2 regions of the Candidatus Enterococcus clewellii genome follow, and region 1 is predicted to be linked to the other one. Evidence: riboswitches for the same ligand, from Rfam matches in the RefSeq annotation. Region 1 holds a riboswitch; the other holds the start of a gene.
The links. A riboswitch is a leader RNA that binds a small molecule or an ion and turns the genes downstream of it on or off. The one in region 1 is predicted to bind magnesium.
Positions count from the first base shown of each region.

Region 2: it holds a riboswitch for magnesium, as region 1 does, so the genes downstream of both, A5888_RS17255 (LCP family protein) here and mgtA (magnesium-translocating P-type ATPase) in region 1, are expected to answer to the same signal.

Region 1 is NZ_CP147247.1:1,165,118-1,171,262, forward strand. Features, by position in the region: gene mgtA (magnesium-translocating P-type ATPase) at 1-1,043, opposite strand, end outside; M-box (ykoK) riboswitch at 1,283-1,451, opposite strand; gene A5888_RS05455 (DUF3329 domain-containing protein) at 1,834-3,204, shown strand; gene trxB (thioredoxin-disulfide reductase) at 3,409-4,344, opposite strand; gene A5888_RS05465 (GNAT family N-acetyltransferase) at 4,568-5,143, opposite strand; gene A5888_RS05470 (ABC transporter ATP-binding protein) at 5,247-6,145, opposite strand, start outside.
Region 2 is NZ_CP147247.1:3,671,765-3,677,909, forward strand. Features, by position in the region: gene A5888_RS17240 (reverse transcriptase family protein) at 1-472, shown strand, start outside; gene A5888_RS17245 (hypothetical protein) at 625-1,002, opposite strand; gene A5888_RS17250 (helix-turn-helix domain-containing protein) at 1,016-1,510, opposite strand; M-box (ykoK) riboswitch at 2,292-2,460, shown strand; gene A5888_RS17255 (LCP family protein) at 2,712-3,638, shown strand; gene A5888_RS17260 (FtsW/RodA/SpoVE family cell cycle protein) at 3,635-4,828, shown strand; gene A5888_RS17265 (FtsW/RodA/SpoVE family cell cycle protein) at 4,809-6,017, shown strand.

The sequences.
Region 1 (6,145 bases):
CCAGTTTTATCTGTACATAGAACATCCATGCCACCTAAATTTTGGATAGATGGCAACTCTTTTACAATAACTTTATGCTTCGATAAGCTCAGTGCACCTTTTGCAAGGTTACTTGTCACGATCATCGGCAACATTTCAGGTGTTAAGCCGACAGCGACTGCAATTGCGAAGAAAAAGGCTTCACTCCACTCCCCTTTTGTCAGACCATTGATCAAGAAAACAATTGGAAATAGGACCATGACCATTCGCAGCAAGAATTTACTGACCTTTGTCAATCCAATATCAAACGATGTTTTTCCTCGTTGTGTCGTAGCATTCTTAGCAATATCTCCAAAGAACGTGTTCTGGCCGGTTTTCAATATAATTGCTTTTCCCTGACCACTTAATACATCGGTTCCCATAAATACTAGGTCCTGCATATCTAAAGCCGATATATCCTGCTGATTCTTTTCAACACCGGCATCGACAAATTTTTCGACAGGCATTGATTCTCCTGTCAACGAAGACTGGTTGATAAACAAATCCTTCGTCCAAATCAGCACAGCATCTGCCGGAATCATATCGCCTGTTGCCAACGTAATGATATCTCCCGGAACCACTTCATCCATCGGAATTTCTCTCGTTACGCCCTCTCTGGTTACTGCTGTCGTATTTTCAATCAGTTCTTTCAATGCCAAGCTGGCTTTTTGTGAACGATATTCTTGGATAAACGTGATGACAACACTAGCCAAAATCATCAATCCCATTACAATTGCTGCTTCAAAGTCCTTAGTTAGTGCGGATACAATCATCAATAATGCCAGTACATAAACAAATGGATCTTTGAATGCTTCAAGGAACATCAACACAGCAGGTGTCGGTTTTTGAGCAGATATCTCGTTCGGACCATATTCCTCCAAACGTTTTTCTGCATCTTCTTCAGACAATCCTTTCTCAGATGTCCGCAATTCCATCATCAATTCTCTTTCAGACAGCAGAGCTAATTTCTTTAGCTCTTGTTCTTTTGTTCCTTTTCTAATTTCTGTTAATTTTTTATTCATCATGATACTTTCCCCCCGTATTTTACCTGACGGAGAAAGGAAACATTCTATCTATCCAGCCAGGTAAAGATTATTTTTGCTTCGCCTCTGATGTGGGTCTTCCATGATAATCTTCCTCTCTGTACGCTTATTTAAAAATCAAATATTCTGAAAATCATTTATGCAGTCTTTCGTAGCTTTTCAAAAAACAAACGAAAAAACCGCACACTCAACAACAGAGTATGCGGCATTAAAAGGCATAATTATCTTCTCCATCGTTGAGCTTTAGCACTATAGGGCGTAGATAATTTCTTATCAGCTACATTATGGATGACCTTCACGACCATCCCTGTTCAACCAACTAAGAGTCTCTCGATTCTTTCGCGGCAGCAGCATATGTCCATATAGGAGCCTCACCTAACAATTCATCTATTCAATTCTTCAATCAAATTCATAATAAATGATTCTCTAATAAAAGTCAAAACAAATACAACCGTTTTTTTATTTTTTTCATTGTTATTGATTCGCTATTTATGACAAGCATCGATTTAGAGTGATTACAAATTTCCTTTAACCATTATATATAATTTTAAATATTCTTGTTATATTTATTCGATAAAACAATTAGATAAAATTGTTAAAAAGACAAAAAAATAGTTAGAATGCTAAAGGATATATGCTAAAATAAATGGTGGTATTCATCTCCATCCTACCAATAAGAATGGAGAAGTTAAATCAATTTACTCAAAATGCCATTCTAGTTATTGAAAAATGATATTTATGCTCACTATTTATAAGGAGAGAAAAAAATAAAATGAACAGACGTTCACGTCACCACATACAAGAGCAGAAACAAGGTAACTCTAGCCTATATATTATCAGTGTTATTGCCTTTATTTTTCTATTTATTCTTAACTCAATTACTTGGTATACATCAGATGATTATATTTACCATTTTTTTTACCAAGATTTCATGCCCAATAGTGCAACAAAAGAAATTACAGGACTATGGGATTTGCTTCATTCCCAATGGAATCATTACTTGACATGGAACGGACGCTTTGTTGGACATACATTAGTACAGCTCTTCATGCAGTTTGACAAAGTTTATTTTAATATTATCAATAGTATTGCATTCATCCTATTAGCATTAGTCATTACTGCTATCGTGTCCAATTATAGAAATAGCAAAATCACAGGTTTTCATTTTGCTATTACTTTAATTCTCCTTTGGTTCTTTATTCCCGAGTTTGGAAAAACAGTACTTTGGGTTTCCGGATCAGGAAATTACTTATGGACAGCCTTGATATATTGCTCAGTTATCCTGTTCTTTCTAATAAATAACAATAAAAAGAGCAGTTGGATGTTATGTTTAATCGCGTTTACTTTTTCATTTTTTGCAGGAGCGACGAATGAGAACTCTGGTCCCGCAGCTATTAGTATTTTGGGTATCTTTTTTTTATTTAATTATTTTGACAATTATAAAATAAGGTTTTGGCAGTTAGGTTGCATTATTACTGGATTTGTTGGAAGTTATGTATTGATACAATCACCTGGAGCAAAAAATAGAAGTGATATAAATATTGATTGGTCTCAAATAAAACATTCTATATCTCAATTACAAAAATGCTATTTTGAACATTTAAACTTGTTACTGATAATTTTTTTCTTACTCTTCTTAGTTTTAATCCTACGGAAGATGATTAAAAAAAATGACTTGATATTCCTCTTCGCATTTTTAATCGGATCTGCTGCTTCACTTTATTCTTTAGCATTGTCAGACCAATACCCATTGAGAACACTTTTTGGCTCTGTTGTTTTTTTGATTATTGCCACAATATATTTAGTAGATATCCTATTAAACTATTACAAAAATCACGTTATCTTTTCTAGAAAACTAAAAGCAATATTCCTTATTTTGTGCATAGTCCCATTCTTAGTATCATATAGTTACGTTTTCATTGATAATTATAATACCTATAAAACAGTAATACGGGGTGTAAAAATAGTAGAGACTAGCGATCCCGATAGTCATGTGATTATTTCAATTCACAAGCAAACTGACAATCTATATAATGCTTACAATGGAACAAATAATTTGTCCGAATCTCCTGATGCTTGGTTCAATAGTTGGATGGCTAAGTACTACGGAGTAAAATCAATTGAGGGACGAGTAGAAGAATGATTTACTCAGCCTCTCTTTAATTTTTAGCTTTTGAAATCAAACAGACTTGTTTTCTCTCTTACTCTGAAATAAGTGAAAAAACAAGTCTATTTCTTTTAGATTAGCATACAACATATCTTTATATACACAGGACATAATTATAGTACCATTAGATCAAAAAAATCCATTCACCTAGATTATCTCTAAGTAAATGAATTTTTCTATTTATTCACTAACTGTTGCTTCTTCTTTCAGAGACTCAAGGTAATTGTATACCTGTTGTCCGGCAATACCACCCTCACCAACAGCTGTTGTGATTTGACGTAGTGTTTTTTCACGAACATCGCCGATTGCATATACACCTGGTATTGCAGTTCTCATTTCTTGATCAGTGATGATCCAGCCTTCTTCATTCGTGATGCCACTGTTTCTGAACGGTTCTGTCAGCGGATCTAAGCCCACGTAGATGAACACGCCGTCAGCAGCGACTTCTTTCACAGTCTCTGTTTTAACGTTCTTCAATTGTACGCCTGTAACAACCATGTCGTTACCCACGATTTCTTCCAGAACAGTATCCCACTCGAAAGCAATTTTTTCGTTTGCAAATGCACGATCCTGAATGATTTTTTGGGCACGCAGCTCATCTCTACGATGGACAATCGTTACTTTTGATGCAAACTGAGTCAAATAAATGGCTTCTTCAACGGCTGAATCGCCGCCACCAATGACCATCAACTGTTTATTCCGGAAGAACGCACCGTCACAAACTGCACAATAAGAAACGCCACGGCCCGCATATTCTTCTTCTCCTGCAACACCTAGTTTTCTATGAACACAGCCTGTTGCAATGATTACAGATTTCCCTTGATAGGTCGTGTCTTCACAGATGATTTCCTTGTAACTGCCATGATCCTTGATATCCTGAACCATACCATAGACATTTTCTGTGCCAAATTTTTCTACACTTTCATACATTTTCATCGATAAATCGGGACCCATGATCGAATCAAAGCCTGGATAATTTTCGATTTCAGCAGTATTGTTCATCTGCCCACCAGGAACACCTCTTTCAATCATCAAAACAGATAAGTTTGAACGGGAGGCATAAAGTGCTGCTGTCATTCCAGCAGGGCCTGCACCGATTATAATTACATCATACATCATTCATCTTCCTCTTCTCTTTATAAAAGTGTTCGCGCGATTTTCTCACACTCACTTGCTTAGTTTGCACAATATAGCTCTCTATCAAAATAAGATTTCACTATGTACTCTTGAAACAAAGCTAAAACAACAAAGCAATTTAGTCTCTTAATCAAGTATATTCACTTTACAACCTAACTACTTGATTGTCTACTTTTCTGCCTAAGTATTGACCTATCCTATCTTACCATATTTCGTTTATTTTGGAATTCATTTTTTTAGATTTGAGTGCAGCATCTACCTTTTGCTTCCAGCGCTCTTTGGTAAATAAATAGTCATAAGAGTCGAATCGCTGATTTAAAGATTCAGAGAAAAACTCACCTTCCTGTTCAAATAAAAATCCACACTTTTCAATCACTCGTTTAGAGGCACTATTTTGTTGGAAACAGCATGCATATACAAAATGAATACCATTGGAAAATAAATGATCTAGCATCGCCTCAATCACCTCAGTCATGATTCCTTTATTTTGATGGTCAGGGTGTAGCACAAACCCTAGCTCTTTTGTGTCTGCTCTCCCTGCCTCAGAATCGTTATGGACAGAAATATGTCCGATCACTTCTTGCTCCCGTAGACTAAAAATCGCATATACCTGATTATTCTTTAAAAAATTGGTCAGCATTTGCTGGGTCTCTTCCAGCGATTCATGATGCCTCCAACCAGCACTTTCGCCAATACCAACTAGCTTTGCATAAGCATGCAAAGGGAACAAATCGGCCCTCTGAAAATGTCTTAAAATCGTTCGCTCTGTAGTAATCACTACCGACCCTCCCATCATTAATAAAAAGCTGACAGCCAAGTTGCAATCCGTCTCATATCCGACACGATCGCTCCTCTGCTGTCAGCTAAATAGATATCTTCTATTATACTTCGCTATTCTGTAATTTGTACATATCTGCATAGAGTCCTTGTTCTGCCAGCAGCATTTCATGACTTCCCTGTTCAACAATGTTTCCTTTTTCAAGAACCAAAATCAGATCAGCATCACGGATTGTCGAAAGTCGATGGGCAATGGCAATCGTTGTTCTACCTTGTCTCATATTAGCAAGGCCTTCTTGAATCAAGCCCTCTGTCTCTGTGTCAATATTGGCTGTCGCCTCATCCAATACTAAAATTTTTGGATCGGTGACCATGGTTCGAGCGAAGGAAATCAATTGACGTTGTCCACTAGAATAGCTGGCGCCACGCTCGATCACTTTCGCCTGATAACGTTTAGGTAATGTTTCAATGAACTTGTCTGCTTGAACAAAGCGAGCTGCTTCTCTGATTTGTTCATCTGTAATACTCGGATTCAGCATTCGAATATTCCCCGCAATATCGCCATAAAACATGAACGCATCTTGAAGGACCAGCCCCATTTTTTCGCGCAGCTCAGTCATCGGATACTCACGAATGTCACGATCATCAATCAATATCTCGCCCTCATAAAATTCATAGAAACGCATCAACACATTGATAATCGAGCTTTTCCCACTTCCGGTATGACCAACCAACGCAATTGTTTCGCCAGGATTTGCAATAAAGCTAATATTTTTTAACACGTAATTTGTGCCATCATAAGAGAAGCTGACATCTCGAAACTCAATTTTCCCTCGTTTTATTTCTCCAGTTGCCTTGTCATCCTGTTGCGGTGTCAGTTCCTCTGTATCAAAGATTTTTAAGATCCGACTGCCTGCAACTATTCCATCGGTGAATATACTTAAGAAATCCATCATTTGAGTCATTGGTTGAAAGAATGCTTGTACATAAGTCACAAAAGCAT
Region 2 (6,145 bases), 2.1 Mb from region 1:
TTCTATTGGTCAGTGGTGTGTGGAAAAAGGAATCAGCTACACTCGCTTTTGCGATGATATGACATTTTCCGGTACATTTGATGCTACAACAGTGAAAAATAAGGTACAGGCCTTTTTAGTTGAGCTCGGATTTTCGCTCAATAAAAAGAAAACTAGAGTGATTTCCAAGCATGAACAACAAACAGTAACCGGGATTGTAGTAAATGAGAAATCTCAAGCGCCAAGAACCTATCGAAAACAGCTGCGCCAAGAAATCTATTATTGCATGAAGTTTGGTGTTTCTTCACATATAGCACGTAAAACGGCTGTTGCTCCGCACTTGATTGAGCAGAGAACGATTGAAAATTATCTGCTTTCGCTATTGAGTAAGACCAATTTTATTTTGCAGATCAATCCTTTGGACGAAGAATTTCTACAGGCTAGAACACAGCTGAAAGTTCTCTTGACTGAACATCGTCAAGTATACAGATAAATAAATGTATAAAGAAAAATGAGAAGTGGTTGAACCATTTCGTGAACTATAAAAATCAAAAACAGGCCTACCAATCATGTGCAAACGATTGGTGGGCCTGTTTTATTTTGGGAAAGCAATTCCAAACTGCTAAGCCCAAGTAAGCTTTCGCTTTAGAATGTATAAGCTAAAACACTGAGCACGACAAGTGTAAAGAAAATGGTGCCGATCATCATAAGTTCAAATTTTTCTACTGTTTCTTTTTTAGAATGTGATTGCTCATCAATGAATGTAAGCTCAGGAAAGGTAACAGATAGATACTTTTTGAAAGGTTGCGTGTAGGGAGTGAGTGCGACAATGACCTCACTACTATTTTCCTCTAAAAGCTCTTTGATCTCTTGAAAAGAAACGATTTCCCAGGAAATATCTTTCCTTGATTCTGTGACGTGTCGAAGCAGGTCGTCCGACAGAGTGGCTTCGTGAGTTGTTGTCAGTTGACTTGATAGTTGGAAATCAATTTTGTCCATGCTTGTTAGAACATAACCCTTCATAAGATACCTCCTTTTATGTGAAGCTTGTCGAAGTAGCTACTGCGAAAATAAGTACGATAAGAATGACAACCGTGTAGAGTATTTTTTCAGATACAGCTTCTAGCTTTTTCATGTATAGTGCGTAAATACCCAGAATCAGCAGTGAAAGAACCGCATAAAAAATGACCACTCCATTGTTGTTTATTTTATGAAAAATAGCGAAGATCACAGTGGTTAATGAAACGATAAATAGAACAACTGTGCTGTTTCTGGCGTATTTTTGCCTCTGTTGATTTGCTTCTTTTTGCATCGTAGAATCAATTGCTTTTTTGAGAATCAACTGCTCTAAAGGAATCTTGTATAACTCGCTTAACATAATCAAATTGGAAATATCTGGAAAAGTCTTATTATTTTCCCACTGTGAAATTGCTTGACGAGAAACGAAAATTTTATTGGCTAATTGCTCTTGTGTCAGGTGATGCTCTTCTCGTTTTGTTTTTAAATGAGCACCAATATCCATTGTGTCCATCTTTGTCCTCTTCTCTTTTTCAAATTTTCCACACCCTTATTCTAAAATAAATACTAAGAAAAGCAAAGAAAGTATGGCTTTCTTCCTTGGTGTTAGTAGGTTTCTTGAACAATTGAAAGAATTGGATTGATGATACACTTCTCTATTTAAGAAAGGATAATGAGTACGATGGACCCTGTGAAGTTAGTTTTAATCGTAAAATGAGACTGGCAAAGTAGCTGATTGTATATCAACTTGCCTGTCGAATACGATAATCTCGCCCACTGAGTTATCACTGTATCTGAAACGTTCGGAGTTATCTAAATAGTTTTAAATGTAATCTATATTATTTGGTTGTTCACAATCACAGTAGCCGACTTTTCAGTGGGATGAAAAGCATTTTATTTATTGCCTTAATAGAGTCTGAAATCGAGCTGAATGAAAAAGATAAAATAACTGTTGAATCTAATTTTTTGATATCAGAAGGTTATTTAATACACAAGGGAAATCGCTATTGTTGCATCTGTAATTACATGATTTTTTCAGTTTCAATAGAACACTTATAAAAAGAAATACAATACAAATATCCTGTATTTATTAAGAAGAGATAAAGAAAGGATTAAGGAAAGGTAAAGGTTTTATTTTATTTACTCAGCCGTTTTTTAACGAGATGAAATGGCTGCGGCCGACTGTTATGATGATCAATAAAAATAACATGAATTATTTTTTTCGAGTACTAGTCATCGGCTTAATATTTGGACGGTTGACTTCTTTTTGCTAACACTTTATAGTCGTGAAGAATTGAATGACTTGTTAGGTGAGGCTCCTATACAAACACAGGCTGCTGCTCAGATTTGTCGAAAGACAGTAATGGGTAGAACAGGGATTGCCGAATTAAGGCTTTTCAAAAAGCAGCTAAAAGCACCGCTTTTTACGTTGTATAGTGCTAAAACTCAACGAAGAGAAAACTGAACGTAGCTGAAGACGGTATAGAACTGTCTATTCAGCCATGCCTTCATTTCCCAGCACTTTCGTTGATCCTTTATGACGAAAGTGATTTTTTATTTTTGCAGAGGATTTTTGAATAGAAGAAGGGGATGGAACAAAAGTGTGTAATTTCCCTCGCCTGGTTTATCAGAAGAAACGGGTCTTGTTAATGCCGAAAACAAGTTTTTCATTCAACGGAACGTTCATAAATAATTGGAAAGAGAGGAAGTTAGAAATGAAGAAAAGATGGCAATGGCTGATTGTTTGTCTACTTTCCCTGTTTTTGGCTGCTGTACTATTTTTTTGTTACTCTGTCATTAATTTTCATAAAGGAAAAAAACAGTCTCAGCTACAAGTAAATACCAAGAAGAATGAATCCTTTTTAGGGGATGAACGCTCAGAAACCGGAGAAATCACTGTTTTACTGATCGGAGATGATGGTCGGGAGGATGATGAAGATGGTGGGAGATCGGATACATTAATGGTGCTCAATTATGATACAACAAAGAAGGAGCCAAAGGTCATCTCAATCATGAGGGATGTATACGTGAATATACCCGGAGTTGGCATGGACAAAATCAATGCTGCGTATGCTTATGGAGGAGCAGCATTGACAAAGGAGGTCATAAACGATTCTTTTGGGCTGCCAATCAATTATTACGCAGCGATAGATTTCAAGATATTTAACCAACTGATTGATGATTTTTTCTCCGAGGGAGTCCAAATTGATGCTGAAACATCATTTGAACTAGATGGTGTAGAAATAAATCAGGGAGAGCAGCTTATGGATGGTTATAGCTTGCTGCAGTATGCCAGATTTCGTATGGATGGTGAAGGAGATTTTGGCAGAGTACGGCGTCAGCAGCAGGTTGCAGACAGCTTGATCAAGCAAGCAAAAAGCGGACTGCCGATTGCAAGATTGCCTCGTTTGCTGGGAGCAGCAATTGGATATGTCGATACCGATCTTCCTTATGATGTTTTATTGGATGTTGGGAAGAATTTCCTGTTTGGACAGATTGGAGAGCTTCAGACTTTATTAGTACCGGTGGAAGGCAGCTGGATGTTCAACGATTACACACCGTCCGGCAGTGTCTTGGAGATTGATACAGTAGAAAATCAATTAGCAATAGAGACCTTTTTGCGTGTCGGAGAAGCACCATGAAGCAGCTGACAAAAAGAGTCTATTTGGATTGGTATTTGTTTCTACCCTATTTCGTTTTATGCGTGGTGGGAATTCTTTTAGTGTATAGTGCAAGTTCTTATCAGTTGATGCTTAATGAGTTGAGCATAGGAAGCAAGGGGTGGAAGCAGCTTTCTTCTTTTATTATTAGTATGATCTGTTTATTTTGTGTTTATCGAGTGAAACTATCGATTTTTAGAAGCAAAGGCTTTCTTTTTTTATTGATGATTCTAACTATTTTTCTTTTGATTTTTACTTTAAGCAAAGGAGTAACCGCCGGTGGAGCTGTTCGCTGGATAGATCTGGGATTCATGATTTTTCAACCATCAGAGCTGGTCTCACTGACATTACTTCTCTATTTGAGTAGAGTTACGTCCAATCGTCCGGCAGACTGGCCATTTTCATTTCACTATTATAAAAAAGCAATCGTTCTTTGCTTGCTTCTTATTGTTTTGGTAAGTTTGCAACCTAATCTTGCCGCTGGAGCGATGATTTTTATACTAGTTTTATTTATGCTACTTGCAAGCGGCTTGTCTCCATATTTTACTATTCTTCCAATCGTTGGTTTCATTGGTGTTAGAGAAGGGCTAAGTCGCTTGTTGTTAAGCGGATCAGTTGACTGGCTGCCAGATAAATTTGCTTATCTGGTCACGCGCTTCAAGGTAATGGAAAATCCGTTTATCGATCCAACAGGAATTGGGCATCAGTCAGCTAGTGCCTATTATGCAATCTATAATGGTGGTCTGTTTGGCCGAGGTCTAGGTAACGGAATTCAAAAAAAGGGGTTTTTGCCTGCATCAGATACAGATTACATTTTTGCAACAGCTATTGAAGAATTAGGGTTGCTTGGCGGGTTACTGCTTCTTTTTCTGGTTTTTTTCATGATTATTCGACTATATCAACTCTCTATTCGTTCGAAGAATCTTTATAACTCTCAATTGTTTCTTGGTTGTGGCACAATTTTGCTATTACAAGTGGCAGTGAATGTTGGCAGTTTATTAGGCTACATCCCACTGACGGGTGTGACGTTCCCCTTTTTAAGTTATGGCGGTTCAAGTCTTTTGATACTGAGCATCACTTTGGGACTAGCCTTGAATGCTCGAGCAACGGAGCTAAGGGAAGAGGGGCTGAAAAGAAAGGGAGGAAAACGAGATGAAAAAAGAGCAAAATGACTGGCTGAATTATGCCTTGTTGTTGCCTGTTTTTTTACTGGTTATTGTCGGTTTTTTTGCGCAGTATGGAGCATTTGAAGCAGATGTAACAGTTGTTGAATCCTTTCCTTTATTGCGTAAACAATTTTTATGGACCATTCTGGGGACCATTTGTATGCTGGTTACATTGTGGATTCCTCTACATGTTTTATGGAAAGCAACACCCATTATTTATGGTATGAGTCTACTGTTGATGCTGTTATTGGTTCGATTTCATGATCCCGTTATGGCATCGATCACGAATACTCGGCGATGGTTAAGGTTGGGGCCAGTGACTTTCCAACCTTCAGAGTTCATGAAAATAGGCTATATTTTAGTACTTGCCATGATTATTACTGCGGACAGAAGAAAAATCGATTCCTCGAAAACAGTGATGCGAGCAGACTTGGAACTATTGTTCAAGATGATAGCGGTGAGTCTACCTGTCTGGGGCCTGATGTTCTACCAAAAGGATTTTGGAACGAGCTTGGTATTTCTTTCTATTTTTGGAGGGATGTTGATTGTTTCTGGTTGCTCATGGAAAATTTTAGGAACAGGCTTTGGACTATTTTGTCTGGTAGGCGGTGGTGCGATTTTACTTATTTTTACAGAGTGGGGACAAAAGTTACTTAAGCTAGTTCATTTTCAACCCTATCAGTTTCAGAGGGTAGAAGTTTGGCTAAATCCATTTGACTACGCGGATGGAATCGGCTATCAGCAAGCTGGTGGAATCACAGCTATCGGTTCAGGTGGTATGCTTGGAAAAGGACTGACGAATCTTGAAGTCCATGTGCCGGTTCGGGAATCTGATATGATTTTTACTGTAATAGGTGAAGCGTATGGATTTATTGGCTCCGCCTTATTGTTACTACTATTTTTCTATCTAATCTACCAAATGTTGGTGTGCACAATGAATGTGAATAAAGAATTTTATGCATATGTAACAACAGGCGTGATTATGTATTTCTTGTTTCATATCATTGAGAATATTGGTGCAGCAGTTGGTTTGCTTCCGCTAACTGGAATTCCGTTACCATTTCTGAGTCAAGGAGGAACTGCCTATGTGGCTAATTTTATTGCTGTAGGTCTGGTGCTATCTATGTATGGACAGAAGAAACTATGTAGGAAACAGCGTTTGACTGTACAGAAAGTGAATGTCAAAGGTCAGTGAGGGTTAAGTGGGGAGTGTAACGAATGAAAGTGATAAGAAGGGCGTGTTCCAATCCTCTTACCACTTTCATTTATGTATAGGTATCGGTCCTTTTTTTCAGAGTCTAAGGACACATATGTCGCCAGCTA